DNA from 3 places in the Kitasatospora sp. NPDC089509 genome. Region 3 is predicted to be linked to each of the others. Evidence: predicted binding sites of a transcription regulator. Region 3 holds the regulator's gene; each other region holds the start of a gene.
The links. Region 3 encodes HrcA, which represses chaperone genes, less so after heat shock. Its sites were predicted from a motif close to TTNGCACTCNGNNNNNCNGAGTGCNAA; they were not measured.
Positions count from the first base shown of each region.

Region 1: ACIP4P_RS38830 (FmdB family zinc ribbon protein) is a predicted target of HrcA. The motif match lies at 7,230-7,256, and genes of this name have one in related genera.
Region 2: groL (chaperonin GroEL) is a predicted target of HrcA. The motif match lies at 4,395-4,421, and genes of this name have one in related genera.

Region 1 is NZ_JBIVHS010000030.1:16,495-25,975, forward strand. Features, by position in the region: gene ACIP4P_RS38800 (GPP34 family phosphoprotein) at 1-450, opposite strand, end outside; gene ACIP4P_RS38805 (D-alanyl-D-alanine carboxypeptidase) at 749-3,100, shown strand; tRNA gene ACIP4P_RS38810 (tRNA-Arg) at 3,285-3,357, shown strand; gene ACIP4P_RS38815 (phosphatase PAP2 family protein) at 3,454-4,281, opposite strand; gene ACIP4P_RS38820 (sigma-70 family RNA polymerase sigma factor) at 4,728-5,714, shown strand; gene ACIP4P_RS38825 (hypothetical protein) at 5,838-6,236, shown strand; gene ACIP4P_RS38830 (FmdB family zinc ribbon protein) at 6,877-7,218, opposite strand; gene ACIP4P_RS38835 (MFS transporter) at 7,345-8,604, opposite strand; gene ACIP4P_RS38840 (potassium/proton antiporter) at 9,094-9,481, opposite strand, start outside.
Region 2 is NZ_JBIVHS010000018.1:5,944-15,424, forward strand. Features, by position in the region: gene ACIP4P_RS30200 (trehalose-6-phosphate synthase) at 1-504, opposite strand, end outside; gene ACIP4P_RS30205 (glucosyl-3-phosphoglycerate synthase) at 555-1,559, opposite strand; SAM riboswitch class I at 1,710-1,846, shown strand; gene thrC (threonine synthase) at 1,864-3,144, shown strand; gene ACIP4P_RS30215 (MoaD/ThiS family protein) at 3,171-3,449, shown strand; gene ACIP4P_RS30220 (cold-shock protein) at 4,028-4,231, shown strand; gene groL (chaperonin GroEL) at 4,578-6,200, shown strand; gene ACIP4P_RS30230 (hypothetical protein) at 6,314-6,673, shown strand; gene ACIP4P_RS30235 (hypothetical protein) at 6,844-7,479, opposite strand; gene ACIP4P_RS30240 (PadR family transcriptional regulator) at 7,558-7,941, shown strand; gene ACIP4P_RS30245 (hypothetical protein) at 7,938-8,897, shown strand; gene ACIP4P_RS30250 (copper homeostasis protein CutC) at 9,024-9,481, shown strand, end outside.
Region 3 is NZ_JBIVHS010000005.1:122,760-132,240, forward strand. Features, by position in the region: gene ACIP4P_RS12710 (DUF3097 domain-containing protein) at 1-600, opposite strand, end outside; gene ACIP4P_RS12715 (hypothetical protein) at 625-1,209, opposite strand; gene htpX (zinc metalloprotease HtpX) at 1,233-2,153, opposite strand; gene hrcA (heat-inducible transcriptional repressor HrcA) at 2,422-3,456, shown strand; gene dnaJ (molecular chaperone DnaJ) at 3,534-4,670, shown strand; gene ACIP4P_RS12735 (16S rRNA (uracil(1498)-N(3))-methyltransferase) at 4,755-5,504, shown strand; gene ACIP4P_RS12740 (PDZ domain-containing protein) at 5,574-8,807, shown strand; gene ACIP4P_RS12745 (histidine triad nucleotide-binding protein) at 8,912-9,265, shown strand; gene ACIP4P_RS12750 (ribonuclease Z) at 9,272-9,481, shown strand, end outside.

The sequences.
Region 1 (9,481 bases), on a different contig from region 3:
CGGCGGCACGCCGGTGCGGATCGCGGTGTCCAGCCGCTGCTTGATCGCGGCGTTGGTGCAGTCGTCGGACGCCTGGTACCGGATCGTCGGCAGCACCCCGCACACCTGCCCGGGCACGGCCGTGACCATGCCGCAGCGTTCCAGGTGCGCCAGGTAGGTCTGCCGCAGCCCCAGCCGGGGCCCGCCGATCCAGTGCGCCGCGCGGACCGGACTGCCGCGTCGGCGAAGCAGTTCCAGTGCGTGGTCGAGCGTCGGGTCGCCCGTCGGCCGTGCGAGCACGACGGCGATCCGGTCGCCCTCCGGTACGATCCGTCCGGCCAGGGACAGCTCGACGAGCTGCGCCCCGGCGAGTCCGAGGTCGAGGGTCTGCGGCTGCGCCGTGGTACCCGTGGTCGGGTCCAAAGCGAGCAGCAAGAGTTCCTCGGGAACAGTTCTGCGGCTCTTGCCCATCCAAGCCTCCCCGCGTGGATGAGAGACAGGGTGACGCCTCTCACACGGGCTTGTCGAGTACGCCTCCGAATCGTGACCTTGCGGTGAAGGCGCGGAACCGGCGGCCACAGGCCCGGCGTCTGACCCTTGAACACACCGCATTGCGGCCGTGCGGCGGCAATAAGCGCCGGTCGGGCGGGGTGTGCGCGGCCGGATCGGCCATCGGTGGCGGAGACTGTACAGGTACACGGGGCGGGGCGTCGGCTTCCCGAAATCGGGTTCGCCGGTGCCCCGCCGGGCGTTGAGGAGGCTGGGATACGTGGGCGAGTCCCCCGACAGGGTGCTGAGGGACGGCGAGCGAGAGCAGGACCGCGAGCGCGAACGGACCGGTGCGGTGACTGCCGGGGCGTCAGCCGCGGCCGCCGGCACCGGGGAGGCCGTGGAGGTCCCGACGGAGGTCCCCGCGAAGGCCTCCGCCGAGGCTCCGGCGGACGGTGCCGACGCGGTGCCCGCCGCTGACGCCGACTCCGCCGGCGCGGCCGTCGATGCGGACGCTGCCGCCGGCGCCGAGGGCGACACCGACGCGCCGAAGACGGGCGCCAAGGGCGGCTCGACCGTACAGCTCCGTGTCCGGGATGTGGACAGCCGGACGACGATGCTGCGCCTGCCGGTGGACAGCAGGACCACCGCGCTGCGCCTGCCGGAGGAACTGCTGAAGCCCGCGGACGAGGACGGTTCCGACAGCGGGGCGGCGGATCGGACGGAGGAGCCGAAGGCCGACGGGACGAAGGCGGACGGGACGAAGGAGGCCGCCGAGCGGCCGTCCGTCGCCGACCCCCGTCTCGCCATGCGGACGGCAGCCGTGGCGGCGGAGGTCGCCGGCGAGGGCATCGTCGAGGGCGCCGAGAAGGCTGCGGACAAGGCCGGGAACAAGGCCGCGGAGAACGCCGGGGACAAGGCCGGGAACAAGGCCGGGGACAAGGCGGCGGGGAAGACCGACGCCGCCGCCGACGAGGCCGACACCGAGGCGGAGGAGACGGCCGAGAAGCCCGCCGCGCCCGAGAAGGACGCCCCCGCCGGTTCCTCGCCGACCCTCCTGCTGACCAAGCCGGGTCAGGCCGAGAAGCTGGAGAAGCCCAAGCCGCTGCGCACGCCCGCGGCCCCGACGGTCGGCACCGTGCCCGAGCCCCCGGAGCCGGCCCCCGTCCCGGAGCCGACGCCCGAGCCCCTCCCCGAACCCGAACCGACCCCGGTCCCGACCCCGCTCCCGGCCCCCAAGCCGACGCCGACCCCCGCGCCGACGCCGCTGCCCGAGCCCGACCCGCGGCCGCTGCCGCCCACCCCGCCACTGCCCGGCCCCGAGCCGCTGCCCTCCCCGCAGCCGATGCTCCCGCCGGAGAACACGGCCGAGGCGATGGAGGTCCTGGCGACCCTCAACGCCCGCCCGGTCTCGCCGCTGCGGCGCGCGCTCAAGCGGATCACCATCTGGACGGTGTTCCTGGCCGTGGTGCTCGGCGCGGTGGTGGTGGCGCAGCTGCTGCGCCCGCTGCCGGACCCGAAGCTGCGGATGACGGCCTCGTCCGGCTTCAGCTTCTCCGGGGACCAGCTCGACCTGGCCTGGCCGACCAAGGGCCAGTCGGCCGCCGAGGTGGTCGGCGTCGGCACCCTCGGCAGCTCCGGTCAGGAGACGCCGGCCTCGATCGCCAGCGTCACCAAGGTGATGAACGCCTACCTGATCCTGCAGAAGTACCCGCTGAAGAAGGGGGAGAGCGGCCCGAAGATCGTCGTCGACAAGCAGGCCGCGCAGGAGTCCGGCAACGCCGACGAGTCCCGGGTGACGCTCACCGAGAACCAGGTGCTCAGCGAGTACCAGGCGCTGGAACTGCTGATGCTGCCGTCCGCCAACAACGTGGCCCGGCTGCTCGCCCGCTTCCACTCCGGCTCCGAGGAGGCGTTCGTCAAGGAGATGAACGACACCGCGGCCAAGTTCGGCATGACCAACACCACGTACGCCGACCCGGCGGGCTTCAACGCGGACACCAAGTCCACCGCCAAGGACCAGTTGAAGCTGGCCGAGCAGGTCATGCAGGACGACATCTTCCGGCAGATCGTCGCCACCCCGGACACCACCCTCAACGGCGTGAAGATCTCCAACACCAACAACCTGATCAACCCGAAGACCGGCGTCATCGGCGTCAAGACCGGCTCCAGCACCCCGGCCGGCGGCTGCCTGATGTGGGCCGCGTACAAGGACATCGGCGGCACCAAGCGACTGATCCTCGGTGTCACCCTGGGCCAGCAGGCCACCTCGCCCAACCCGGGCGACGGCATCCTGCCGACCGTGCTCAAGGTCAGCGGCAAGCAGATCCAGGCCGCCCAGAACGGGCTGACCGGTCAGACCGTGGTGAAGAAGGGCGACGTCGTCGGGGCCGTGGACGACGGGCTCGGCGGCAAGGTCCCGGTCGTCGCGACCAAGGACCTCGTGGTGGCCGGCTTCCCGGGCATCACCGGCACGATCACCCTCGCCCCGGGCGCGGTCGGCCACACCATGGCGGCGGGCCAGGAGATCGGCACGCTGCGGGTGGGTGACAGCAAGACCGAGGTGCCGGTGGCCCTCCAGTCCGACCTGAACCCGCCGTCCATCCAGTCGCGCCTGCTGCGCCTGCTCTGACCCTCCTTCCGTCCTTTCCCCTTTCCGCTTCCTCTCGCTTTCTCCGAACCTCGAAGGGGGAGCCGGTCCGCCCGGCTCCCCCTTCGCCGTTCGCCGGCCCCGCCGGGGCCCGTGCCACGGTCCGCCACCCCTGGCCGACGCCCGATCCGGTACGCTGTGAACGGCCTGGTCACCGACCGGCCATGCCTCAGTAGCTCAGGGGATAGAGCACGGCTCTCCTAAAGCCGGTGTCGCAGGTTCGAATCCTGCCTGGGGCACAACGGAATCGCAGCTCACAGGCCCTCCTCCCGCCCGGGACGGAGGGCCTGTGGCGTTCCCGCCGCCCTACGCGGTCGCGCCCGGCCTCCGGACCGTCAACTGCGCCCGGACCGTGGCCCGTCGGCCCCGGGGTCGTCCAACTCGGCGTCCTCCGGCGGCTCGTCGACCCGGGGCGGCCGGACCGACGGCACGATGACCCGCTGAACCCGGGGCCTGGTACGCCAGTTGACCCGGCGTACGTCCCGGGCCAGGGCGCCGGGCCGCCAGATCTCGATCACGGCCGTCACGACGCCCACGACGGCGCCGGCGGCCAGCCAGCCCGCCAGCACGTCGCTGGGCCAGTGCACCCCGAGGGCGATCCTGGTCCAGCCGATGGCCAGCATCGTCACCGCGGCCACCGCACATGCGGCGATCCGGCCGCGCCGGTCGACCCGGTACCAGACCAGGCCGACCAGGACGGCGCAGGTGATCGCGGAGGCCATGGCGTGCCCGGAGGGGAAGGCCGGGCCGTCGGCGTGCGAGACCGGGTCGGAGAAGGCGGGCCGCTGCCGGTCGACGGCCAGCTTGAGCGCCCACTGGGCGCCCCAGCCGACCAGGGCCTGGGCGGCCACCCAGCCGGCCAGCACCCGGGCGCCGATCAGCAGGAGCCAGGCGGCCGCGAGGCCGAGGAGGACACGCATCGTGACGGGACCGCCGATGTCGGAGAGGGTCTGCACCGCGGCGGTCCAGGCCCGGTGTTCCCGTGCGTAGAGGTGGAACTCGCTGATCCAGTCCTGGTCGAGCTCGTGCAGAGGGTGCCAGTGGCCCGTCACCAGCAGCGCCAGGAGGCCGAACAGCGCGGCACAGCCCAGCGCGAGCGACGCGTCCCGGAGGAGACGGCGCTGACGCACGGTGACGGGGGTCGTGCTGTTGGTCAGGTGCATGCCTGACACCTTCCCAGCGGCCTGTGCCGATCCGGAGCTGGGGTGATAGCGATTCGGCATCTTTTGTGCGGAGGACCTGCGTGCGCCGGGGGGTGGGCGCGGGCGGAAAACGGGGGCGCGCGGGAACGTACGCGATCGTTCGCCTGTTCAACGAGTAGGCGGCGGCCGGGTGTGCGGCCGGTGAAGGAACGCCGAGGAAAGAGCCGCAGGGTCGGTCATGGAATCGGTCGTTCGCGGGCACCCGAGGTGCCCGAGCGGTCACCGAGCGTCCAGAACCCGGGTGAAAACCGGCAGGATACTGCATCGCGGGGAAGAATCTGAACGACTTGGGAATGTTGTCCGGAATCTGTTCGTTGGATCGTTACGTGTGAGCCCCCCGGGGCCCGCACTTCTTGCCCTCTCGGGCAGGCAGGCAGACCTCGGCAACACCAGCAAAGGGAGCAAGCATGGCCACCCGTGCCGTCGTTCGCGACAGGGCCGACCGGACTCGCGCGGCCCGCCCGACCAACCTTGAGGCCGACCGCGACCTGGTCGGTATGTACCTCGACGAGATCGCCAGGACGCCCCTGCTCGATGCCGCCGAGGAGGTCGAGCTCTCGCTACGGATCGAGGCCGGTGTGTACGCCCAGCACCTGCTGGAGGAGAGTGAGCTCCCCGACGGCCAACTCCCCGACGGCGTCACGCGCGAGGAGCTGGAGGCGATAGCCGCCGACGCCGAGCGCGCCAAGGACGTCTTCATCCGCTCGAACCTCCGCCTGGTGGTGGCGGTCGCCCGCCGCTACCCGCGCAGCGGTCTGCCCCTGCTGGACCTCATCCAGGAGGGCAACGCGGGCCTGGTGCGCGCCGTCGAGAAGTTCGACTACGCCAAGGGTTTCAAGTTCTCCACCTACGCGACCTGGTGGATCCGGCAGGCGATCACCCGCTCGATCGCCGACCAGTCCCGCACCATCCGGCTGCCCGTGCACCTGGTCGAGGAGCTCGGCCGGATCCGGCGGGTGCAGCGGGAGAAGTCCAAGGAGCTGGGCCGCGAGGCCGAGCCCGCCGAGATCGCGGCCGAGCTGGACACCACCGAGGCCCGGATCAAGGACGTGCTGGACTGGGCCCGGGACCCGGTCAGCCTCAACATGTCGGTCGACGACGAGGGTGAGACCCAGTTCGGCGACCTGGTGGAGGACACCGGGGCGACGTCCCCCGAGGACGCCGTGATGGTCATGCTCCGGCGCGAGGAACTGGACGGCCTGATCGGCCGGCTGGACGACCGCACCGCCTCGATCATCCGCTCCCGCTACGGCATGGAGGACGGCCGCGAGCGCACCCTCACCGAGGTGGGCAAGCAGCACGGTCTCACCCGTGAGCGGATCCGGCAGATCGAGAAGCACGCGCTCGCCGAGCTGAAGAAGATCGCCGACCACGCGGGCTTCGAAGCGGCCTGACGTCCGACGGCCTACGGCTGAGGTCGGCTCCCCGGGCCCGGTTGCGGAGTGCTCTGCAACCGGGCCCGAAGCGCGTCACCGGGAGCCCCGCGAGGCTTCTAGGCTGGAAGGACAGGGCGGACCGTGAGCAGGGGAGTGGACAAGGTGAACGAGCAGGAACGCGAGCAGGCGCACGAACCGGGGCGCGGCCAGGGGCAGGGCCAGGAACAGGACCAGCACCAGGACCGGGCGCGGGGCGCGGGGGGGACCCCCGCCCCTCCCTCCCCCTCCCCCTCCCCCTCCCCCTCCCTCCCTCCCTCCTCCTCCACCCCAACCCCGGCCTCCACCCCTTCCACCACCACCTCCACCTCCACCTCCACCTCCGCCGCGGCCAAGGCCCGGCTGCTCTTCCGCGACCCGCTGGACCAGCAGTCCCGGGACGACACCGACGCCGGCTGGGGCGACCGCCCCGGGGCTGGGGAGAGCGGTGGGCGGGGGCTGGACTGGTACCTGAGTCAGCGCCCGCCGCACCACGGGGACTAGAAGGACCGGGAATCCCGCGAATCCCGGGGAACAGCGGGCGCCGGTGGGCCCTGCCCGGCGCGTCGCGGTTCTCGGTCAGCAGGTGGACCTCCTCGGCCTCGGCTCACGGATGATCCTCCGGGGGGCCGGACGGACAACCGGGGCGCCCCGCCGCGCCCCCCGAGGGTGGCGGCAGTCCGGCTCGCGCCGGCCCCGTGGCGAGCGCCGCGGCCACCGCGAGCAGCACCAGCGCGGGCACTCCCGCCCGTCGCCGGACGGCCCGGCGCCAGCGGTGCCACCCGCCGCAGCCGCGCCGGATCGGCGGGAAGCTCGGCACCTCCCGCCGTGGCGGCACGGTCGGCGCGGGCAGTGGAACGGACAGGCTCACGGTCGTCATCGGGATGCACCTCCGGACTCGGCCGGGTCGGCTGGATCCGGCCCGGTGATCCGTACGATGCGCCTTTCCGGCGCGGTCGGAAAGCGCGTTCCCATAGCCTGTGGAAAACCTCGCCCCTGTGGACAACTTCGTACACTCACGCGAGTGAGGGCGACCATCGGAAGTTGACGGAAGCGCGCGAAAAGGCCCGCCGCCCCCGCACGAAGCGGGGCCGACGGGCCTTCCCGAAGTTTCGGCAACCCCCGGAGAGTCCGGGAGCCGAGATCAGCTGGCGGCCGGAGCCGGGCTGCTGGAGGAGCTCGACGAGCTCGACGAACCGGCAGAGCTCGAAGAACCGGACGAGCCCGAACCCGAACCCGAGGTCGACGACGAGGTCGACGACGTCGAGGAGCCGACGGACGAACCCGCGCCCACCGAGCTGCTGGAGGACGAGCGGCTGTCGGTCCGGTAGAAGCCCGAGCCCTTGAACACGACGCCCACGGCCGAGAAGACCTTGCGGAGCCGTCCCTGGCAGTCGGGGCACGTGGTCAGCGCCTCGTCGGTGAACTTCTGCACCGCCTCCAGGCCGTTGCCGCACTCGGTGCACTGGTACTGGTACGTGGGCACTTGTCTTCCTCCTGGCACTCTCGCCTGATGAGTGCTAACGATGGTCAATGATGCGGTATTCCGTTGGATCAGTCCAGCGAATCCGGTGTGAGATGAGCCGGTACCGCGTCACCGCCCACCACCGGTTCAGCCCTTGGCCGCGCCGACGAGCTCCGCCGCGTTGCCGAGCTCGGCCGAGGAGGCCACCACGCGTCCCGGTCCGCCCGGGGCCGCCAGCAGGTGCCGCAGCGACACCAGGGCGATCAGCCCCAGCCCGGCGCCGACGGCCGGCACCAGGAACCCGACCGAGGGCCCGTGGCCGTCGAGCAGCTTGCCCGCCGCCATCGAGCCGAGTGCCAGTCCCAGTCCGATCGCGCCGGTCAGCCAGGTGAAGGCCTCCGTCTTGGCGCCGTCCGCGACCAGGGTCTCGACCAGGGTGTAGCCGCTGATCAGGGTGGGGGCGATGGCCAGGCCGCAGATCAGCCCGGCGACGGTCAGCGCGACCAGGTTGGGCATCGCCCACAGCATCGAGCAGCCGAGCACCAGCATCGTGTAGCTGATGACCATCCGCTGCTGGACCGGACGCCGCCAGGCGATCACGCCGTACAGCACGCCGGCCAGCATCGAGCCGCCCGCGAAGATCCCGTACACCGTGCCGCCGGAGTCGTGCTGCCCCACCGAGTCCGCGAAGGCGTTGACCGACACCTGCATGCCGCCGAACACCGCGCCGACCCCGAGGAAGGCCCCGACCAGCAGCCGGACGCCGGGCGAGGCCAGTGCCGAGACGCGCTTCACGCCGGGCTCCGGGAGGATCCGGGCCGGGGCGCTGCGCCGCTGGGCCGCGAAGGCCAGACCGCCGACCAGGGTCAGCGAGGCCTCGACGACCAACGCGACCGCCGGGCTGGCGAGGGCGGCGATGTTGGCGGCCAGGATCGGGCCGACCACGAAGGTGAACTCGTCCGTCACGGACTCGAAGGCGAACGCGGTGCTCACCTTGGCCCCGGCGGCGGGCGAGGCGCCCTCGCCGGTGAAGGTGGAGACCCAGCGGGCCCGGACCATCGCGCCGACCTGCGGCACGCTCGCCCCGGCGGGGACGGCGGCCAGGTAGACGCTCCAGGCCGGCGCGTGGCCGAGCGCCAGCGTGATCAGCAGGGCGACCGAGGCGGCGTGCACCAGCACGGTCGGGACCAGCACCGAGGCCTGGCCGTACCGGTCGGCCAGCCGTCCGGTCTGCGGCCCGATCAGGGCCTGGGCGACGGCGGCGACGGCGACGGCCGTACCGGCGGTGCCGTACGAGCCGGTGGTCTGGGTGACGAGCAGCAGGATGCCCATGCTGAGCATCGCGTAGGGCAGTCGCGCGACCAGGGCGGGGGACAGGAACGTCCAGGCGCCGGGGGTGCGCAGCAGTTCGCCGTACCCGACCCTGGCGGGCGCCTCGGCGGCGGTGTCGCCGGTGTCGGTCGCGGCGGACCGAAGAGTGCCCTGAGCGGTGTCCTGGGCGGTGGACTGCGCGGTGTCCGGGGCGGATTCCGCGGCGATCTCGACCGTTCGGCGGGCCGTCACGGTCGGTCCTTCCTGCTGCCTGGTAGCGCGGCAGGGCATGGTGTGGCCCCGACGGCGCCGAGAGTCGTCCTCTCGCGCGTCGACCGGGGTAGATACCGGGTCGGCCGGGCCTGGTGGGCCGGGAGCCGGACCGCGGCCGCCGAGCGGTCGCGCCAACTCTGCGTCAGGCAGATGCTGGGGGTGGTCTAGCGGTGGTCATACGACGTAGTCGCACCAGCATACAGTTACGCGCGTAGATCCCGCCAGACCACCCAGGCTTTCCCGCGTCACACCGGCCCGGGCGGGCCGGGGCGGACCGGGGCGGCTGCCCCGGCCCCCATCCCGCCCGGGCACTCACCGTCCGTTCAGCCACCCCGCCAGCTTGCCGCCCTTGTCCACGGCCCGCAGTCGCCGCTCCGTCGCCTCGCCGACCTCGTCCGTGGTGACCACCAGCAGCTCGTCCCCGCCGCGCAGCATGGTCGCCTTGTCCGGCACGAAGGAGTTGCCCTCCCGGACGACCAGGGTGACGGCGGCCCCCTTGGGCAGCCGCAGTTCGCTGATCTCCACGCCCGACATCCGCGAGGTCGGCGAGAGTGCGACCGACAGCAGGTGCCCGTGCAGCTTCTCCAGCGGCGCGGACTCGATGTCGAGGTCCTGGCCCATCGCGCCCTCGCCGATCCGCAGCCGCTTGGCCATCCACGGCAGGGTCGGGCCCTGGAGCAGGGTGAAGACGACGACCAGG
Region 2 (9,481 bases), on a different contig from region 3:
GTGGTAGTCCTGCACCAGCACCGCGGCGCCCGGGGCGGCCTCGGCGGCCAGGGCGTCCGCGAAGGCGGCGTTGTAGGCCCGGTAGGCGGCCCACTCGGTGCGGAAACCGGCGTCGAAGGAGGGTGCGGTCGGCGTCGCGTAGAGCAGGTGGTGGACGAACCAGAGGGTGGAGTTGGCGACGCCGTTGTAGGCGCGGGCGAAGGTCTCCGGGTCGATGTCGAGCATCCGTACGGCCTGGCCGCCGACCTCGTGCCCGGCCCGGTCGAGCCGGCCCTCGGGGGCCTCCCGGGCGGCTCTGCGGTCGGCGTCGTTCAGGGCGGCGCAGACCCAGACGGCGTCCGGGTCGTCGATCGCGGACAGGCCGGAGACCAGGCCGCCGCCGCCGCGGCGCAGGGTCAGTGTGCCGTCGTCGGCGGTGCTGAAGGACACCGGTCCCCGGTTGGAGGCCACCAGGACGGGGGCGGTGCCGGTCGCACTCGAACGTTCGGTCGTGAGATCGCCCATGGTTGGGATGTTGCCGGGGGGTCGGGTCGGCAAACGTTTCGGCAGGCGGTTCAGTGGCGGGTCGCGTACTCGGGGACGGTGTGCATCGGCGGGCGCTCCAGGGCCGTCACCGGGTGGGTGTGGGCGGTGAAGGCGCGGGTGTCCGGGTCGCGGCTGAACTGGGTGAGGTGGGGGTGGACCAGGTCGGCGGAGGCCTTGAGGCGGTGGGTGCGGTCGAGCCGTTCCAGGGCGGTGCGGTAGATGGTGGCGGCCATCCGGCCGAGGGCCTGGCCGTCCTGGTGGCGGTGGTGCCGGACGCCGACGTCGACCTGGGCCAGGGCGTCCAGTCCGACCAGTTCCAGGGCGTCGACCAGCAGACCGAGCTCGACGCCGTAGCCGGTGGGGAAGGGCAGCCGTTCGAGCAGCGGGCGGCGGGCCGCGTACTCGCCGCCGAGCGGCTGGACGAAGCCGGCGAGTTCCGGCCAGTGCAGGTTGAGCAGCGGGCGGGCGACGAGTTCGGTGACCCGGCCGCCGCCGACCGGCAGGACCGCCCCGCTCTCGGTCTCCAGCGGGCGGTCGTACATGGCCTTGACCAGCTGGACGGACTCGTCGGTCAGCAGCGGGCCGACGATGCCGGAGACGAAGGCCGGGTCGAACTCGCGCAGGTCGGCGTCCACGAAGCAGACGATGTCGCCGCGGGTGACCAGCAGCGAGCGCCAGAGCACCTCGCCCTTGCCGGGGACGGCGGGCAGCCGGGGCAGGATCCGGTCGCGGTGCTCCACCCGGGCGCCCGCGGCGGCGGCGACGGCGGCGGTGGCGTCGGCGGAGCCGGAGTCCACCACGACGAGTTCGTCCACCAGGGGGATCCGCTCCATCAGCTCGCGCCGGACGGTGCGGACGATGTCGCCGACGGTGGCCTCCTCGTCCAGGGCCGGGAGGACGACGCTGACGGTGCGGCCGGTGCGCCGCTTGGCCTCCAGCAGGGTGTGCACCGGCCGGTCGGTCGCGCTCCACGAGCGGCGGCGGAGCCAGGACGCCGCCTGTGGGAGGAGCGCGGGGATCGGTTCGGCGGGCACGGTGACTCTCCTCGGCGGGATCGGGGTGGAACGGCTCATCTCGCTTGGCGGACGGACCCGTTCAGGGGTGACGCCTTCGGATACAGTCTTCGTACAGCGGTCGGACCTTTGCACGCCGGGGTCACCGTTGCGCACCACCACAATTTCACAAGCTCATCCAGAGGGACTGAGGGAACGGCCCGTTGACGTCCCGGCAACCTTCTCGCTCGGCTGTCTGTCGACAGGCCCCGGCGGGACAGGTGCCAATTCCGGCCTGTGGCGCGACCGCGCCGCGGGGAAGATGAGGAGAGAGGCCTCCGCCATCATGGCCATCGACACTGCCGCACCTGTTTCCGTGGACCTCGGCCCCGCCGCCGCGCTGTCCTGTCGGGAGTGCGGAACCCGGTTCCCGCTCGGCCCCAGCTTCGCCTGCCTGGAGTGCTTCGGGCCGCTGGAGATCGCCTACGAGTTCGGGAGCGAGCGCGCCGAGGAGCTGCGCAAGCGGATCGAGTCCGGCCCCGCGTCCATCTGGCGCTACGCGCCGCTGCTGCCGGTGCCGGCCGACGTCGCCTCCAAGCCCAACCTGAACCCCGGCTGGACCCCGCTGGTCAAGGCGGACAACCTGGGTCGTGAGCTCGGCTTCACCGCGCAGCTGCACATCAAGGACGACTCCGGCAACCCCACCCACTCGTTCAAGGACCGGGTGGTGGCCTGCGCGATCGAGGCGGCCCGGGCGTTCGGGTACACCACGCTGTCCTGCTCCTCCACCGGCAACCTGGCCGGCGCGGTGGGCGCGGCGGCGGCCCGGGCCGGGTTCCGGTCCTGCGTCTTCATCCCGCACGACCTGGAGCAGGGCAAGGTCGTGATGGCCGGGGTGTACGGCGGCGAGCTGGTCGGCATCGAGGGCAACTACGACGACGTGAACCGCTTCTGCTCGGAGCTGATCGGGGACCCGGCCGGCGAGGGCTGGGGCTTCGTCAACGTCAACCTGCGGCCGTACTACGGCGAGGGCTCCAAGACGTTGGCGTACGAGATCTGCGAGCAGCTGGGCTGGCGCCTGCCGGAGCAGATCGTCATCCCGATCGCCTCCGGCTCCCAGCTGACGAAGATCGACAAGGGGCTGCAGGAGCTGATCAGGCTGGGGCTGGTCGAGGACCGGCCGTACCGGATCTTCGGCGCCCAGGCGGAGGGCTGCTCGCCGGTGTCGGCGGCGTTCAAGGCCGGCCGGGACGTGATCAAGCCGGTGAAGCCGGACACCATCGCCAAGTCGCTGGCGATCGGCAACCCGGCGGACGGCCCGTACGTGCTGGACATCGCCCGCCGCACCGGCGGTGCGGTCGAGGACGTCACGGACGCGGAGGTCGTGGCGGCGATCCGGCTGCTGGCCCGGACCGAGGGCATCTTCGCCGAGACCGCGGGCGGGGTGACCGTCGGCGTGCTGAAGAAGTTGGTCGAGACGGGTCAGCTGGACCCGGCCAAGGAGACCGTCGCGATCAACACCGGCGACGGCCTGAAGACCCTGGACGCCGTCTCCGAGGCCGGGATTACCGCCGTCATCCGCCCGACGCTGGACGCTTTCCACTCCGCCGGTCTCGCGTCCGCCTGAACCACCCCCACCCCGCTAGGAGAGCCATGAGCGCCAACGTCCGCATCCCCACCATCCTGCGCACCTACACCGGCGGTGCGGCCGAGGTGACCGCCGAGGGGGCCACCCTGGCCGAGGTCATCGCCCACCTGGAGCAGAACCACGCGGGCATCTCGGCCCGGATCCTGGACGACACCGGCAAGCTGCGCCGCTTCGTCAACGTGTACGTGAACGACGATGACGTGCGGTTCGCCGAGGGCCTGGCGACCGAGATCGGGGACGGCGCCAGCGTCTCGATCATTCCGGCGGTGGCCGGCGGCTGCTGAGTCGTTCGGCGGTCGCGTTTCCGGGTTGCTTTCCGGGTCGCCCCGCGCCGCCCGTGCGTACGGAATTCCACTCTCCGTACGCGCGGGCGGCGCGTTCGCATTTCGGCGGGAATATTTCCCGCTCAAGTCGGAGTAGAGTGTGGCTCTGCTGGGAACAGGGCCGCCCTTCCGGCGCACGGGGTGCTTCGCCGGAGGTCGTCCGACCGGCGGGACCGGCCCGGGGCGGTTCCCGGGAAACATGTCAGGCAGATGTCAGAATTCCTGCGGGCATTTGGGTAATTCGTCCGCTATGTCCGGCGACGAATGCCGAGTTCCTTCCGGTTTGTTCGCTCTTGTCTCTTGACGGGCCCTCGGAATTCCCGGCGGTTGACCCTGTTGCAGAGGGCGTCGGTCCGGATACATTCAGCGGCGGTCGACGTAATCAACCGCTCACGGAAGCCGTCCGGCGCCCCCGTGCGGAGGATTGCGGCGTGCACGGCTGCGCTCAGGGGGGGTTCCCCGGGCCGGCCTTCAAACCAGACCCGGGCCCGCGACCTGCGGGACCGTGAAGGGCCAGCACAGCACTAGGGGAGTTCGGAATGGCTCAGGGCACCGTCAAGTGGTTCAACGCGGAGAAGGGCTACGGCTTCATCGCGGTCGACGGTGGTGCGGACGTCTTCGTCCACTACAGCGCGATCCAGATGGACGGCTACCGCACCCTCGAGGAGGGCCAGCGGGTCGAGTTCGAGATCTCCCAGGGACAGAAGGGCCCGCAGGCGGACATGGTCCGCGCGGCGGTCTGACCCCTTCCGACTCCAGGAGCTCGGCGCGGCCCACTGCTGGTGGACCTCCTGCTTCTCGACGGGCCCGTGCGACACGCGTCGTACGGGCCCGTTCGCGTTCCCGCGCGGGCCTGTTCACGTTCCCGCGCGGGCCCGTCGGGCGGCTCGCGGGTTGCCGATTGGGCTTGCACTCGACCACCCGGAGTGCTAATCATTGGCGTTAGCACTCACAGTGTGAGAGTGACAGCGGACCGGGTCGGTGAGGCCCCCGGGAGCGGTAGGGGAATGGACCTCCGCGCACCAGGGCCGTCCGTCGCGGGCACCCCTTGGTCCGAGCAGTCGACCGTGTCCCGGAGGACCACTTCTGATGGCCAAGATCATCGCCTTTGATGAGGAAGCTCGCCGCGGCCTTGAGCGTGGCATGAACCAGCTCGCCGACGCCGTGAAGGTCACGCTCGGCCCCAAGGGCCGCAACGTCGTGCTGGAGAAGAAGTGGGGCGCCCCCACGATCACCAACGACGGTGTCTCCATCGCCAAGGAGATCGAGCTCGAGGACCCGTACGAGAAGATCGGTGCGGAGCTCGTCAAGGAGGTCGCCAAGAAGACGGACGACGTCGCGGGTGACGGCACCACCACCGCCACCGTGCTCGCCCAGGCCCTGGTTCGCGAGGGTCTGCGCAACGTCGCCGCCGGCGCCAACCCGATGGCCCTGAAGCGCGGCATCGAGAAGGCCGTCGCCGCCGTCTCGGACCAGCTGCTGGCCCAGGCCAAGGACGTGGAGACCAAGGAGCAGATCGCCTCCACCGCCTCCATCTCCGCCGCCGACACCCAGATCGGCGAGCTCATCGCCGAGGCCATGGACAAGGTCGGCAAGGAAGGCGTCATCACCGTCGAGGAGAGCAACACCTTCGGCCTGGAGCTTGAGCTCACCGAGGGCATGCGCTTCGACAAGGGCTACATCTCCGCCTACTTCGCCACCGACCTGGAGCGGATGGAGGCGACCTTCGAGGACCCGTACATCCTCATCGCCAACTCCAAGATCGGCTCGGTCAAGGACCTGCTCCCGCTGCTGGAGAAGGTCATGCAGAGCGGCAAGCCGCTCGTCATCATCGCCGAGGACGTCGAGGGCGAGGCCCTGTCGACCCTGGTCGTGAACAAGATCCGCGGCACCTTCAAGTCCGTCGCCGTCAAGGCCCCGGGCTTCGGCGACCGCCGCAAGGCCATGCTCGGCGACATCGCCATCCTCACCGGTGGCACCGTGATCTCCGAGGAGGTCGGCCTCAAGCTGGAGAACGCCGGCATCGACCTGCTGGGCACCGCCCGCAAGGTGGTCATCACCAAGGACGAGACCACCATCGTCGACGGTGGCGGCGACAGCGACCAGGTCGCCGGTCGCGTGAACCAGATCCGCGCCGAGATCGAGAACAGCGACTCGGACTACGACCGCGAGAAGCTCCAGGAGCGCCTCGCCAAGCTGGCCGGCGGCGTGGCCGTCATCAAGGCCGGCGCGGCCACCGAGGTGGAGCTCAAGGAGCGCAAGCACCGCATCGAGGACGCCGTCCGCAACGCCAAGGCCGCCGTCGAGGAGGGCATCGTCGCCGGTGGTGGCGTCGCGCTGCTGCAGGCCGGTGTCGCGTTCGACAAGCTGGAGCTGGACGGCGACGAGGCCACCGGTGCCAACATCGTCAAGGTCGCGCTGGAGGCCCCGATCAAGCAGATCGCGACCAACGCCGGCCTGGAGGGTGGCGTCGTGGTGGAGAAGGTGCGCAACCTCCCCGCCGGTCACGGCCTGAACGCCGCCACCAACGAGTACGTCGACCTGGTCGCCGCGGGCATCATCGACCCGGCCAAGGTCACCCGCTCCGCGCTGCAGAACGCCGCCTCCATCGCGGCGCTGTTCCTCACCACCGAGGCCGTCATCGCCGACAAGCCGGAGAAGGCCGCCGCGGCCGCCGGCGGCGGCATGCCGGGCGGTGACATGGACTTCTGATCCTGATCGGGTTCCCGGTCGGATCGTCGATCCTCGTCCGCGTGGGCGGTCCCCTTCGGGGGGCCGCCCACGCGGCGTTTCGGGGTTCCGGCGTTTGCGCGGAGAATGGACGGATGGCTTCCGACGACATCGAGACCGCCCTGCACAACGCCCGGGCGCTGATCCTGGCCGACCTCACCGCGCGGGACGTGGCGGACGCCGCCGTCGTCTCGCTGGTGGAGCAGGCCGTCACCCACCGCCGCTGGTGGCTGGAGCAGTGGCCGGACGGCACCGAGTACGTGCTCGGGCTGGTCGCCCAGGACGTCCAGGACGCGCTGCTGGAGGCGTACGGGCGGTGGCCGCTGTGCGCCGCCTGCGCGGCCGACGGGGACCCGCACGCGCTCGGCGTGGAGCCGGAGTTGGGGCCGGAGCCGCACTGGGTGTGCGGCAAGCAGGGCGCCGTGGTGGCGGCGGTGGGGGAGCTGGGGGCCTAGGGCGTGTCTGACAATTCCCGCCGGGCGCGCGACGCCGGGGCACGCGCCTCGCCGCGTTGTCGTCGGTCGCCGATGCTCCGCATGGACTCCCTCCTCCGCCTTGCGATGCACGCACCCCGACGCCGCGCGCTGATCCGACGCGAATTGTCAGACACGCCCTAACTGGGGTCCTAGGTGCCCTGGAGGGCGTCGAGTTCGGCCGTCAGGTTGGTGCGGGCGGGGCCGGTGAAGCGGTCGCGGGCGGTGGGGGTGCGGTAGAGGGCCGGGAGCGCCAGGAGTTGGCGCAGCACGGCGGCCCGGCCGGCCCGGAAGTCCGGCTCCGGGACGAAGCCGTACTCCTCCCGGACGGCGGCCGCGTACGCCGCGTAGGCCTCCGGGGTGCCGCCGAGCACGGCGAGGTCCGCGTCGCAGAGCACCTCGCCGTCGCGGTCGCAGGGGGCCGGGTCGTGGGTGACGGTGAGCAGGACCAGCCGTTCGACCTCCGCGACCCGGTCGGCGGGCAGGCCGGCGGCGGTCAGCGCGCGGACGGCCAGGGCGGCACTGCGCTGCTCGTTCTCGGTGCGGTCGGGCCGGTAGACGGCGTCGTGGAACCAGGCGGCCAGCCGGACGGCGTCCGGGTCGGCGGCGTGCCCGGCGAGGGCGTCGACGTGGCCGAGCACCGCGCGCAGGTGCGCGGGGGTGTGGTAGCGGCGCTGCGGTTCGGACCAGCGGCGCAGCAGTTCCCGGCCGTACGGTTCGGGGTCCTCGGTGGTGCCGCAGCGGTGCAGCAGGGCGGTCCAGGCGGTGAGCAGGTCCTCGGTCGGCATGGGCCTCATTGTGGTGGGTCGGGGATTCGGGGCCCGCACCGGTGGACGGATGTGCCGTTCGGCGATATATGTAGGTGTATGACTGAACGCTCCATGCAGGAGCCGACGCTGCTGCTGCTCACCGCGCTGGCCGACGCCCCGAGACACGGCTACGCGCTCATCCAGGAGATCGCCGCGATCTCGGACGGCCGGGTCAAGATGCGGACCGGCACGCTCTACGGGGCGCTCGACCGGCTGCTGACCCAGGGGCTGATCGAGGTCGCCGCGGAGGAGGTCGTGGACGGCCGGGCCCGGCGCAGCTACGCGCTGACCGACGCCGGACGGGACGCCCTGGCCAACGAGGCCGAGCGGCTGCGGGCGGTGGCCACCGAGGCCGAGCGGCGGCTGACGAAGATCCGGTCGATGCTGCCGGGGAGGACCGGGTCGCAGGAGCGGCCCGCCGCGGGGGGAGGACTCTCATGACCATGCCGGTGATCGGCCCCGCGCCGTCGGCGCTGCTGCGGGCCGCGCTGCAGCTCTACCCGGCGCGCTACCGCCGTGAGCGCGGCGAGGAACTGGCCGAGGTCTTCGCCGACACGACGGCCGAGGGCGGTCGGGTGGCGGTCGCCCGGGAGGCGCTCGGCCTGGCGGTGTACGGGCTGCGGGTGCGGCTCGGGCTGACCGGCGGGTCGGCGGCCGGCCGGCTGCTGGCCCTGCTGGCGCCGATGGTCGCCGGGGCCGTGGTCGGGGCCACCATGGTGCCCTGGGCGGCCAACCTGGAGCGGACCACCAGGGGGCTCGCCTGGGACGACTCGTTCGGGAACCACGTCCGGGCCTTCGCCCCGCCGGCGGCCGCGCTGCTGCTCGGAGTGGCGGCCCTGCTGGGCCGGTGGACGGCGGTTCGGGTCACCGCGCTGGTGCTGGGCGCCATCGGGCTGTACGACCTGGGTGACGCCGCCCTGGGGAGGAGCCTCTTCGACATCTGGTGGGTCGGCTACATCGGGATGGCCACGGTGCCGTTCGTGGTGGCCGGGCTGCTGCTGGCCGCCGCGCCGACCGATCTGCTGCCCCGGCCGAACCTGCGCACCGCCGGGCTGGTGGTGGCCTCGGCGGTCCTCGGCGGGATGCTGGAGGCGGTCCAGAACTGGGACGACACGACGTTCCCGCTGGACCTCCAGTGGTTCGTGGTGCTGCTGATCGCCCCGACGCTGCTGGCCCTCGCCGGGCTGCGCGGGCGGCTGGGGGCGGCGGCGGTCGGGCTGGCGGTGCTGGTGGTGACCGGGCCGGGCAGCCTGTTCAACATCTGGCGGGAGTCCCGCGGGATCTCGCACCTGCTGCCGGTGGCGGTGCCGGTGGTGGCCCTGCTGGTGCTGGTGGCGGTGGCGGAGCGCCGGTTCGGCCGGCGGGAGGCCGTCGGGGTGGTGCCGGGCGGGGCCTGAGGCCGGGCCTACGACAGGGCCTGTGGCCGGGCCTGCGACAGGGCCTGAGGAGCGCCCCCGTTCCGGTGTGACCGGAACGGGGGCGTGGTCTCGCCGGGGCCGGGGGGATGTGGCAGGCTATCTGATATGTCTAGACCAATTTTCGAAGTCATCGCGCTGACGCCCCAGGACGCCCAGGCTGCCGAGTCGGGCGGCGCCGACCGGCTCGAACTGGTCACCGACATGGCCGCCGACGGGCTCACCCCCTCGGTCGAGGACTTCGCCCGGATCCGGGCCGCCGTCGGCATCCCGCTGCGCGTGATGCTCCGGATCCGGGACGGCTTCGCCCCCGGCGACCTGGACGAGCTGTGCGCCCGGGCCGCCGCGCTGCGGGCCGAGGGCGCCGAGGAGTTCGTGCTCGGCTTCCTGGACGCCGAGGGCGCCGTCGACCTGGCCGCCACCACGACCGTCGCCGAGGCGATCGCCGGCTGCCGCTGGACCTTCCACCGGGCGATCGACCACAGCGCCGACCGGGCCGCCCTGCGGGCCGCCGTCGGCGCGCTGCCCGGGCTGGACACCTTCCTCACCTCCGGCACGGCCGCCGG
Region 3 (9,481 bases):
GATGTAGGGGTGGCCGACGACCAGCACCGAGTCGCCGGTGACCCGGGCGGCGATGCGGTGCTCCTTGGTACCGGGGAGCAGGTGGTCGACCAGGACGCCGAGGCGGCGGCCGGGGCCGGGGGCGAAGTCGGCGACGATCGCCGGGAGGTCGTCGATGCCCCGCAGGTACTCGACGACGACGCCCTCGATCCGCAGGTCGTCGCCCCAGACCCGCTCGACCAGTTCGGCGTCGTGCCGCCCCTCCACGTAGATCCGGGACTCGCGGGCGACCCGGGCGCGGGCGCCGGGGACGGCGAGGGAGCCGGAGGCGGTGCGGGCGGGGGTGCGGGGCGCCGCGGGGGCGGTCGGGCGGACCAGGGTGACCGTCCGGCCCTCCAGCAGGAAGCCGCGCGGGACCATCGGGAAGACCCGGTGCCGGCCGAAGCGGTCCTCCAGGGTGACGGTGAACCCCTCGGCGGTCTTCTCGCAGCGCACCACCGCCCCGCAGTAGCCGGTGGCCGCCTCCTCGACCACCAGGTCCCGCTCGGCGGGCACCTCCGGGGCGGGGGCCTGCTTCTTCCACGGCGGGGTGAGGTCCGGTCCGTACTGGTGGCTGCGCATGGTGGCGAGTCTACGGACGGGGCGTCAGAGGCCCGGTGCGCCCCAGACCGGGAACCAGCGGCTGAGGTCCTTCTCCAGCCGCAGGTCGTTCCCCAGCAGCGCGTTGACCTGGAGCTCCAGCGGGCTGTTGCGCCGCTCCCCGCCGCCGGGCATCGGGGCGAACGGGTAGAAGGTGCCGCGCTTGTAGAGGTAGACCAGGGCCAGCGACTGCCCCTCCGGGTTGCGGAAGGCGACCAGCGAGCAGAGCAGCTGCGGCCCGAAGCCGTTGGCCTCCAGCTCGCTGTTGACCGCGTGCAGGTCGTTCACCAGCTCCGGCAGTTCCTCGGGGGTGTGCCGGGCGAGCAGCCAGGAGTAGCCGTAGCCGTCCTTGGAGGCCTCCACCGGGACGCCGCCGCGTTCGGTGTCGGCGTCCAGCAGGGCCCGGACCTGCTGCTCCACCTGGACGAAGGCCCCGCCCTCGACGGCCGCGAAGCAGACCGAGCCCAGCCCGGTGGGCAGGAACCCGGCCCCGGCCTCCAGGGTGAGCGCGGCGGACGGCAGGCCGAACAGCTGGTCGAGGTCGGGTTTGACGGGCTTGGTGCGGCCGAATAGGGCGTCCAGGATTCCCACGGGGGTGCCTTCCGGGTCGGGGGTCAGCGGCCGAGCTGCTCGGAGATCTTCGCCAGCTGGGCCAGCCGCTTCTCCAGCGTCGGGTGGGTGGAGAACAGCTGGGCGGCGGTCTCCTTGGCGCTCAGCGCGGGGGCGAAGTAGAAGGCGTTGTAGGGCTGCGACCTGCGCAGGTCCTCGCTGGGGATGGCGGCGATCTGCCCGGTCACCTTGGTCAGGGCCGAGGCCAGCGCGCTGGGTCGGCCGGTGAGCTGGGCGGCGGCCCGGTCGGCGGCCAGCTCGCGGTAGCGGGACAGCAGCCGGGTGAGCAGGAAGCTGATCGCGTAGACCACGATCGACACCAGCGGGATGATCAGCGCCGCGATGGCCGCGTTCTGGTCGTTGTTGTTGCGCCCGCCGCCCATGAACCCGCCGTACATCGCGATCCGGGTCATCGCCCCGGCGAGCACCCCGAGGAAGCCGGCGATGGTCATCACCGCGACGTCCCGGTGGGCGACGTGCGACAGCTCGTGCGCGAGGACGCCCTCCAGCTCCTCCGGTTCGAGCCGGCGCAGCAGGCCGGTGGTGACGCACACCACGGCGTTCTGCGGGTTGCGGCCGGTGGCGAAGGCGTTCGGCATGTCGTTGTCCGCGACCGCCACCCGGGGTTTGGGCATGTCGGCCAGTGCGCAGAGCCGGTCGATGGTGCCGTGCAGCTGGGGGTACTCCTCCTCGGTCACCGGCCGGGCACCCATCGCCCGCTCGGTGATCTTGTCGCTGAACCAGAACTGGGCCACGAACAGCCCGCCGGAGATCAGCACGATCAGCGGCCAGGCCCCGCGCAGCAGCACGATCAGCAGGCCCGTGAAACCGACGTACAGCAGCCCGATCACGAACATCGTCGCGACCATGCGGCCGGTCAGGCCGCGGTCGGGCGCGAAACGGGTGTGCTGGCCCGAGCTCGACATTGCTTGCTCCTCCGTTCGCCGTCGCTTTCGATGCTGCCACCCGGACGGCCCCGGGGCACCACCCCGGCACACGGAGTGTCGTGGCGGCCGTCCGGAACTGCGGGCAGGATCACCCCGGCCGGGCCGTTCCTGCGGTAGGACCCGGGCCGTACACTGGCAGGTACGGTTTTGGCACTCGTGTGCGCAGAGTGCCAAGGTCGGGCCCCTCCGCAGGAGCGGCTCGCAGCATCACAGACGGACAACGCGCGAAGACGGAGGTGCGTGCCCCATGGCCGGAGAGGTCCGCCAACTGGACGACCGCAAGCTCGCCGTGCTGCGCGCGATCGTCCAGGACTACGTGGGCACCGAGGAGCCGGTGGGCTCCAAGGCCCTGGTGGAGCGGCACAACCTCGGGGTGTCCCCGGCGACGGTGCGCAACGACATGGCGGCGCTGGAGGAGGAGGGGTACATCCACCAGCCGCACACCAGTGCGGGGCGGATCCCCACCGACAAGGGCTACCGGCTGTTCGTCGACAAGCTCGCCGAGATCAAGCCGATGAGCTCCCCGGAGCGCCGGGCGATCCGGCACTTCCTGGACGGCGCCGTCGACCTGGACGACGTGGTCACCCGCACGGTGCGGCTGCTCGCGCAGCTGACCCGGCAGGTCGCCGTGGTGCAGTACCCCTCGCTCACCCGCTCCACCGTCCGGCACATCGAGCTGGTGGCGCTGGCCCCGGCCAAGGTGATGCTGGTGCTGATCACCAACACCGGCCGGGTCGAGCAGCGGATGGTCGACTGCCCGGGCACGGTCGGCGAGACGGTCCTGGCGGACCTGCGGTCGCGGATCAACGCGCGGGCGGCCGGTCAGCGGCTGCCGGACGTCCCGGGGCTGCTGGAGGAACTGCCGGCGGTCTTCGAACAGGCCGACCGCCCGACCGTCAGTACGGTCCTGGCGACGCTGTTCGAGGCGCTCGCCGAACAGAACGAGGAACGGATCATGCTGGCCGGCACGGCCAACCTGACCCGTTTCGGGCACGACTTCCCGCTCACCATCCAGCCGGTGCTGGAGGCACTGGAGGAGCAGGTCGTCCTGCTCCGCCTCCTGGGTGAGACCACCGACGCCGCGATGACGGTCCGGATCGGGCGGGAGAACGCGTACGAGGGGCTGAATTCCACCTCGGTCGTCTCCGTCGGTTACGGTTCGGGCGACGAGAGCGTGGCCAAACTAGGTGTGATCGGTCCGACCCGGATGGACTACCCGGGCACAATGGGGGCGGTGCGGGCGGTGGCACGGTACGTGGGTCAGATCCTGGCCGAGTCGTAGCAAGCAGCCGCCGTTGAGGGATTCGACGGCGGTGACCAGTCGCAGCACTACTACAGGCGGAACAAGCGGAGCATTTGGTGGCCACGGACTACTACGCGGTACTCGGCGTCCGACGGGATGCGGGGCAGGACGAGATCAAGAAGGCGTTCCGGCGCCTGGCACGCGAACTGCACCCGGACGTCAACCCGGACCCGAAGACGCAGGAGCGGTTCAAGGAGATCAACGCCGCCTACGAGGTGCTCTCCGACCCGCAGAAGCGTCAGGTCTACGACCTCGGCGGCGACCCGCTGTCGCCCGGCGGCGGCGCGGGCGGCTTCGGGGCCGGCGCGGCGGGCTTCGGCTTCTCCGACATCATGGACGCCTTCTTCGGCGCCGCGGCCGGCCAGCGCGGCCCGCGCTCGCGCACCCGCCGCGGCCAGGACGCCATGATCCGGCTGGAGATCACCCTGGAGGAGGCCGCCTTCGGCACCACCAAGGAACTCCAGGTCGACACCGCCGTCACCTGCACCACCTGCAGCGGCGAGGGCGCGGCCCCCGGCACCTCCGCGCAGACCTGTGACATGTGTCGCGGCAAGGGCGAGGTCTCCCAGGTGACCCGCTCCTTCCTGGGCCAGGTCATGACCTCGCGCCCCTGCCCGCAGTGCCAGGGCTTCGGCACCGTCGTGCCGACCCCGTGCCCCGAGTGCGCCGGCGACGGCCGGGTGCGGGCCCGCCGCACCCTGACGGTCAAGATCCCGGCCGGTGTCGACAACGGCACCCGGATCCAGCTGGCCGGCGAGGGCGAGGTCGGCCCCGGCGGCGGCCCGGCCGGCGACCTGTACGTCGAGATCGCCGAGACCACCCACGCGGTGTTCCAGCGGCGCGGCGACGACCTGCACTGCACCGTCACCATCCCGATGACGGCCGCCTCGCTCGGCACCCAGGTGCCGCTGCAGACCCTGGACGGGCTGGAGGAGGTCGACATCCGGCCCGGCACCCAGTCCGGCCAGTCGATCCCGCTGCACGGCCGGGGCATCACCCACCTGCGCGGCGGCGGCCGGGGCGACCTGATAGTGCACGTCGAGGTGCAGACGCCCACCAAGCTCGACGCCGAGCAGGAGGAACTGCTGCGCCGGCTCGCCGTACTGCGCGGCGAGGAGCGCCCGTCCGGCCAGTTCGCGCCGGGCCAGCAGGGGCTGTTCTCGCGCCTGAAGGACGCCTTCAACGGCCGGTAGCCGTCCGTGAGGGGGTGCCGGGGGCCAGCCCCGGCACCCCCTTCGCGTTGTCCCACGTCCCGTTCCCCCGGAGGTTCCCCCGTCATGACCGCGCCCGTCTTCGTCGTCGAGACCGAGCGGCTCGCCGCCGCCGCGCCCGGGGCCGTGGTGCGGCTGGACGGGGCGGAGGGGCGGCACGCGGCCGCGGTGAAGCGGCTGGCGGCCGGCGAGGCGGTGACCCTGGCGGACGGCCTGGGACTCGGCGTGGACGGCACCGTCGCCGCGGTGCTCGGCAAGGACGCGATCGAGGTCGGCGTCACCGCGGTGCGCCGGGAGCCGGAGCCGGCCCCGCGGATCGTCGTCGTCCAGGCGCTGCCCAAGGGCGACCGCGGCGAGCTGGCCGTGGAGACCATGACCGAGGTCGGCGTGGACGTGGTGGTCCCCTGGTCCGCCTCGCGCTGCATCACCCAGTGGAAGGGCGAGCGCGGCGCCAAGGCGCTCGCCAAGTGGCGGGCCACCGCCCGGGAGGCGGGCAAGCAGTCCCGCCGGCTGCGCTTCCCCGAGGTGCGCGAGCCGATGACCACCCGGCAGCTGGCCCCGCTGCTGGCACGGGCCGCGCTCGCCGCCGTGCTGCACGAGGAGGGCGCCGAGCCGCTGGCGCAGGCCGCCCTGCCGGACGCCGGGGACATCGTGCTGGTGGTCGGCCCGGAGGGCGGGGTCTCCCCGGAGGAGCTGGCCGCCTTCGCCGAGGCGGGCGCGAAGCCGTACCGGCTGGGCCCGTCGGTGCTGCGCACCTCGACCGCCGGGGTGGCGGCCGGGGCGCTGCTGCTGGGGCGCACCGGGCGCTGGGCGTAACCCCCGCGCGCCGGGCGGGAGTTGCCGAAAACGGAGCGGCTCGTACCCGCACCTGCCTACGCTGGCGGCGTGACGGACTCCCTGAGCACCTCCGCGGGCGCCTATCTGCGCCATCCCCATCTGCACGGTGACCTGGCCGCCTTCGTCGCCGAGGACGACCTCTGGCTCGCCCCGCTGGACGGTGGACGGGCCTGGCGGCTGACCGCCGATCACCTGCCGGTGCGCCACCCCCGGTTCTCCCCGGACGGGCGGCTCATCGCCTTCACCTCGACCCGGGACGGCGCCCCCGAGGTGCACGTGGTGCCGGTGGACGGCGGTCCGTCCCGGCGGCTCACCCACTGGGGCAACGAGGCGACCCGGGTGCAGGGGTGGACCGCGGACGGGCGTCCGATCGCCACCACCGGCGCGGGCGAGGCCGGCGGGCGCCGCAGCTGGGCGCACGCGCTGCCGCTGGACGGCGGCCCGCCGGTGCGGCTGCCGTACGGGCCGGTCGGCGGGCTGGCCTTCGAACCGGACGGCGACCGCGTGCTGCTGGCCACCTTCAACAACCGCGAGCCGGCCTGGTGGAAGCGCTACCGGGGCGGCCGGGCGGGCCGGCTGTGGCTCGGCCGGGACGAATTCACGCGGATCCACGAGGAGTTGGACGGGCAGCTCGACTCCCCGCTGTGGGTCGCCGGGGACGGCGGGCGCGGCGGCCGGATCGCCTTCCTGTCCGACCACCAGGGCGTCGGCGAGCTGTGGTCCAGCCTCCCGGACGGCACCGACCTGCGCCGGCACGGCACCGACCCGGACGGCTTCTACGCCCGCGGTGCGAGCACCGACGGCACCCGGGTGGTCTTCCACCGGGCCGGCGACCTCTGGCTGCTGGACGACCTGGACACCGCCGAGCCGCGCCGCCTGGACGTCCGGCTGGCCGGCCCGCGCACCGGCCGCCGCCCCCGCCCGGTGTCCGCCGCGCACTGGCTCGACTCCGTCGCCCCGGACCGCACCGGCCGGGCCAGCGCCGCGGTGGTGCGCGGCAGCGTGCACTGGCTGACCCACCGGGAGGGCCCGGCCCGGGTGCTGGACGAGACCCCGGGCGTGCGCGCCCGGCTGGCCCGGGTGGTGCCGGGCGCGGACGGCGCCCAGGGCGTGCTCTGGGTGACCGACGCCGAGGGCGAGGACGCCCTGGAGTACGCCCCCGCCGTGCACGGCCCCGAGCGGCGCCGGCTGGCCGCCGGACAGCTCGGCCGGGTCAACTCGCTGGTGGTCTCCCCGGACGGGAAGCAGGCGGCGCTCGGCGTGCACGACGGCCGGGTGCTGCTGGTCGCCCTGGCCGACGGCGCCGTGCACCAGCTGGACCGCAGCGGCGACGGCGAGGTCAGCGGGCTGGTGTTCAGCCCGGACTCGGCCCACCTGGCCTGGTCCCGCCCGGTGCACCGGATGGGCCCGTACTCGCTGCGCCAGATCGTGCTGGCCGACCTGGCCACCCGCACCGTCGGCGAGGTCACCCCGCAGCGCTTCCTGGACACCTCGCCGGCCTTCACCGCGGACGGCCGCTACCTGGCCTTCCTGTCGGTGCGCACCTTCGACCCGGTGTACGACGCCCACTCCTTCGACCTGTCCTTCCCGAACGGCTGCCGCCCGTACCTGGTCACCCTCGCCGCCGAGACGCCGTCCCCGTTCGGGCCGCGGCGGGCCGGCCGGGCGCCGGGCGGGGAGGAGGACGAGCCCAAGGCGGGCGCGGCGGAGGCCGCCCCGGCGACCGTGGTGGACCTGGCGGGCATCGCCGACCGGATCGTCCCCTTCCCGGTCGAGGGCGGCCGCTTCCACACGCTGCGCGCCGCCAAGGACGGGTTGCTCTGGACCAGGGCGCCGCTGCTCGGCGAACTCGGCGACGGCGCGGCCTCGCTGGACGACGACCGGCCCCGTCCGGTGCTGGAACGCTTCGACCTGCGCAAGCGCCGGGTCGAGCAACTGGTGCACGGCGTCGACGACTTCGCGGTCAGCGGGGACGGCACCCGGGTGGCCGTGCAGGACGAGGGCGAACTGCGGATCGTCCCGGCCGACCACAAGGCCGGCGGCGAGGACGAGGAGACCGCCGTCGACCTGGCCCGGCTGCGGGTGACCGTCGACCCGGCCGCCGAGTGGCGGCAGATGTACGCCGAGAACGGCCGGCTGATGCGGGACAACTTCTGGCGCCCCGACCTCGGCGGCGTGGACTGGGCCGGGATCCTGGAGCGCTACCGGCCGCTGGTCGAGCGGGTCGGCTCGCACGACGAACTGGTCGACCTGCTCTGGGAGGTGCACGGCGAGCTCGGCACCTCGCACGCCTACGTGGTGCCGTACGGCCGCTACACCGAACCCGCCCGGCGCCAGGGCCTGCTGGGCGCCGACCTGGTCCGGGACGGCGGACGGTGGCGGATCGACCGGATCCTGCCCGGCGAGTCCTCCGACCCCCGGGCCCGCTCGCCGCTGGCCGCGCCCGGCGTCGCGATCCGCCCGGGCGACGCCCTGCTCGCCGTCAACGGCCGTCCGGTGGACCCGGTCACCGGCCCGGCCCCGCTGCTGGCCGGCACCGCCGGTCAGCCGGTCGAGCTGACCGTGGCCGGGAAGGACGGCGGCGACCCGCGCCACCCGGTGGTCGTCCCGCTCGCCGACGAGGAGGCGCTGCGCTACCACGACTGGGTGGCCGGCCGGCGGGCCGCGGTGCGCGAGCTGTCCGGCGGGCGGCTCGGCTACCTGCACATCCCCGACATGCAGACGGCCGGCTGGGCCCAGCTGCACCGCGACCTGTCCACCGAGATGGCCCGGGAGGGCCTGATCGTGGACGTCCGGGACAACCGCGGCGGCCACACCTCGCAGCTGGTGATAGAGAAGCTGGCCCGGCGGATCGTCGGCTGGTACGCGATCCGGGACACCGACCACCGGGTGCCCTACCCGATGGACGCCCCGCGCGGGCCGGTGGTCGCGATCGCCAACGAGCTGTCCGGCTCGGACGGCGACGTGGTCAACGCGGCCGTCCAGGCGCTCGGCATCGGCCCGGTGGTCGGCACCCGCACCTGGGGCGGGGTGATCGGCATCGACAGCCGCTACCAGCTGGTCGACGGCACCCTGGTCACCCAGCCCAAGTACGCGATGTGGCTGGAGAACTACGGCTGGGGCCTGGAGAACCACGGCGTCGACCCGGACGTCGAGGTGCCGTTCGCCCCGCACCACTGGGCGGCCGGCCAGGACCCCCAGCTGGCCGAGGGCGTCCGGATCGCGCTGGAGACCCTGGCCCGCACCCCGGCCCGCACCGGGCCGCCGCTGCCCTGGGCGTGACCGGCGCGCGGCGCCGGGTGCCTGGCAAGATCGGCCGGGCAGGGCCTAGGCTGCGGCCGTACGGCGCCACGACGACAGAGACCCACCGAAACGAGGAGACCCCGATGGCCGGCGAGCCGCAGTCCGACTGCCTGTTCTGCAAGATCGTGGCGGGCGAGATCCCGGCGACCGTGGTGCGCAAGACCGAGCGCACCCTCGCCTTCCGCGACATCGCCCCCAAGGCCCCCGTGCACGTCCTGGTCATCCCGCACCTCCACTACCCGAACGCCGCCGCGCTGGCCGCCGCCGAGCCGGAGATCGCCGGTGAACTGCTCGCCGAGGCGGGCGCGGTGGCCCGGGACGAGGGCATCCAGGACTACCGGCTGATCTTCAACACCGGTGCGGGCGCCGGACAGACCGTCTTCCACGCCCATGTGCACGTGCTCGGCGGCAGGCACATGACCGAGAGCATGGTCTGAGCCCAGGTGTCCCCGCGCGAACTCGTCGTCCTCGGCACCGCCAGCCAGGTGCCCACCCGGCACCGCAACCACAACGGCTACCTGCTCCGCTGGGACGGCGAGGGCGTGCTGTTCGACCCCGGCGAGGGCACCCAGCGGCAGATGCTGCACGCCGGGGTCTCGGCCACCCAGATCACCCGGATCGCCGTGACCCACTTCCACGGCGACCACTGCCTG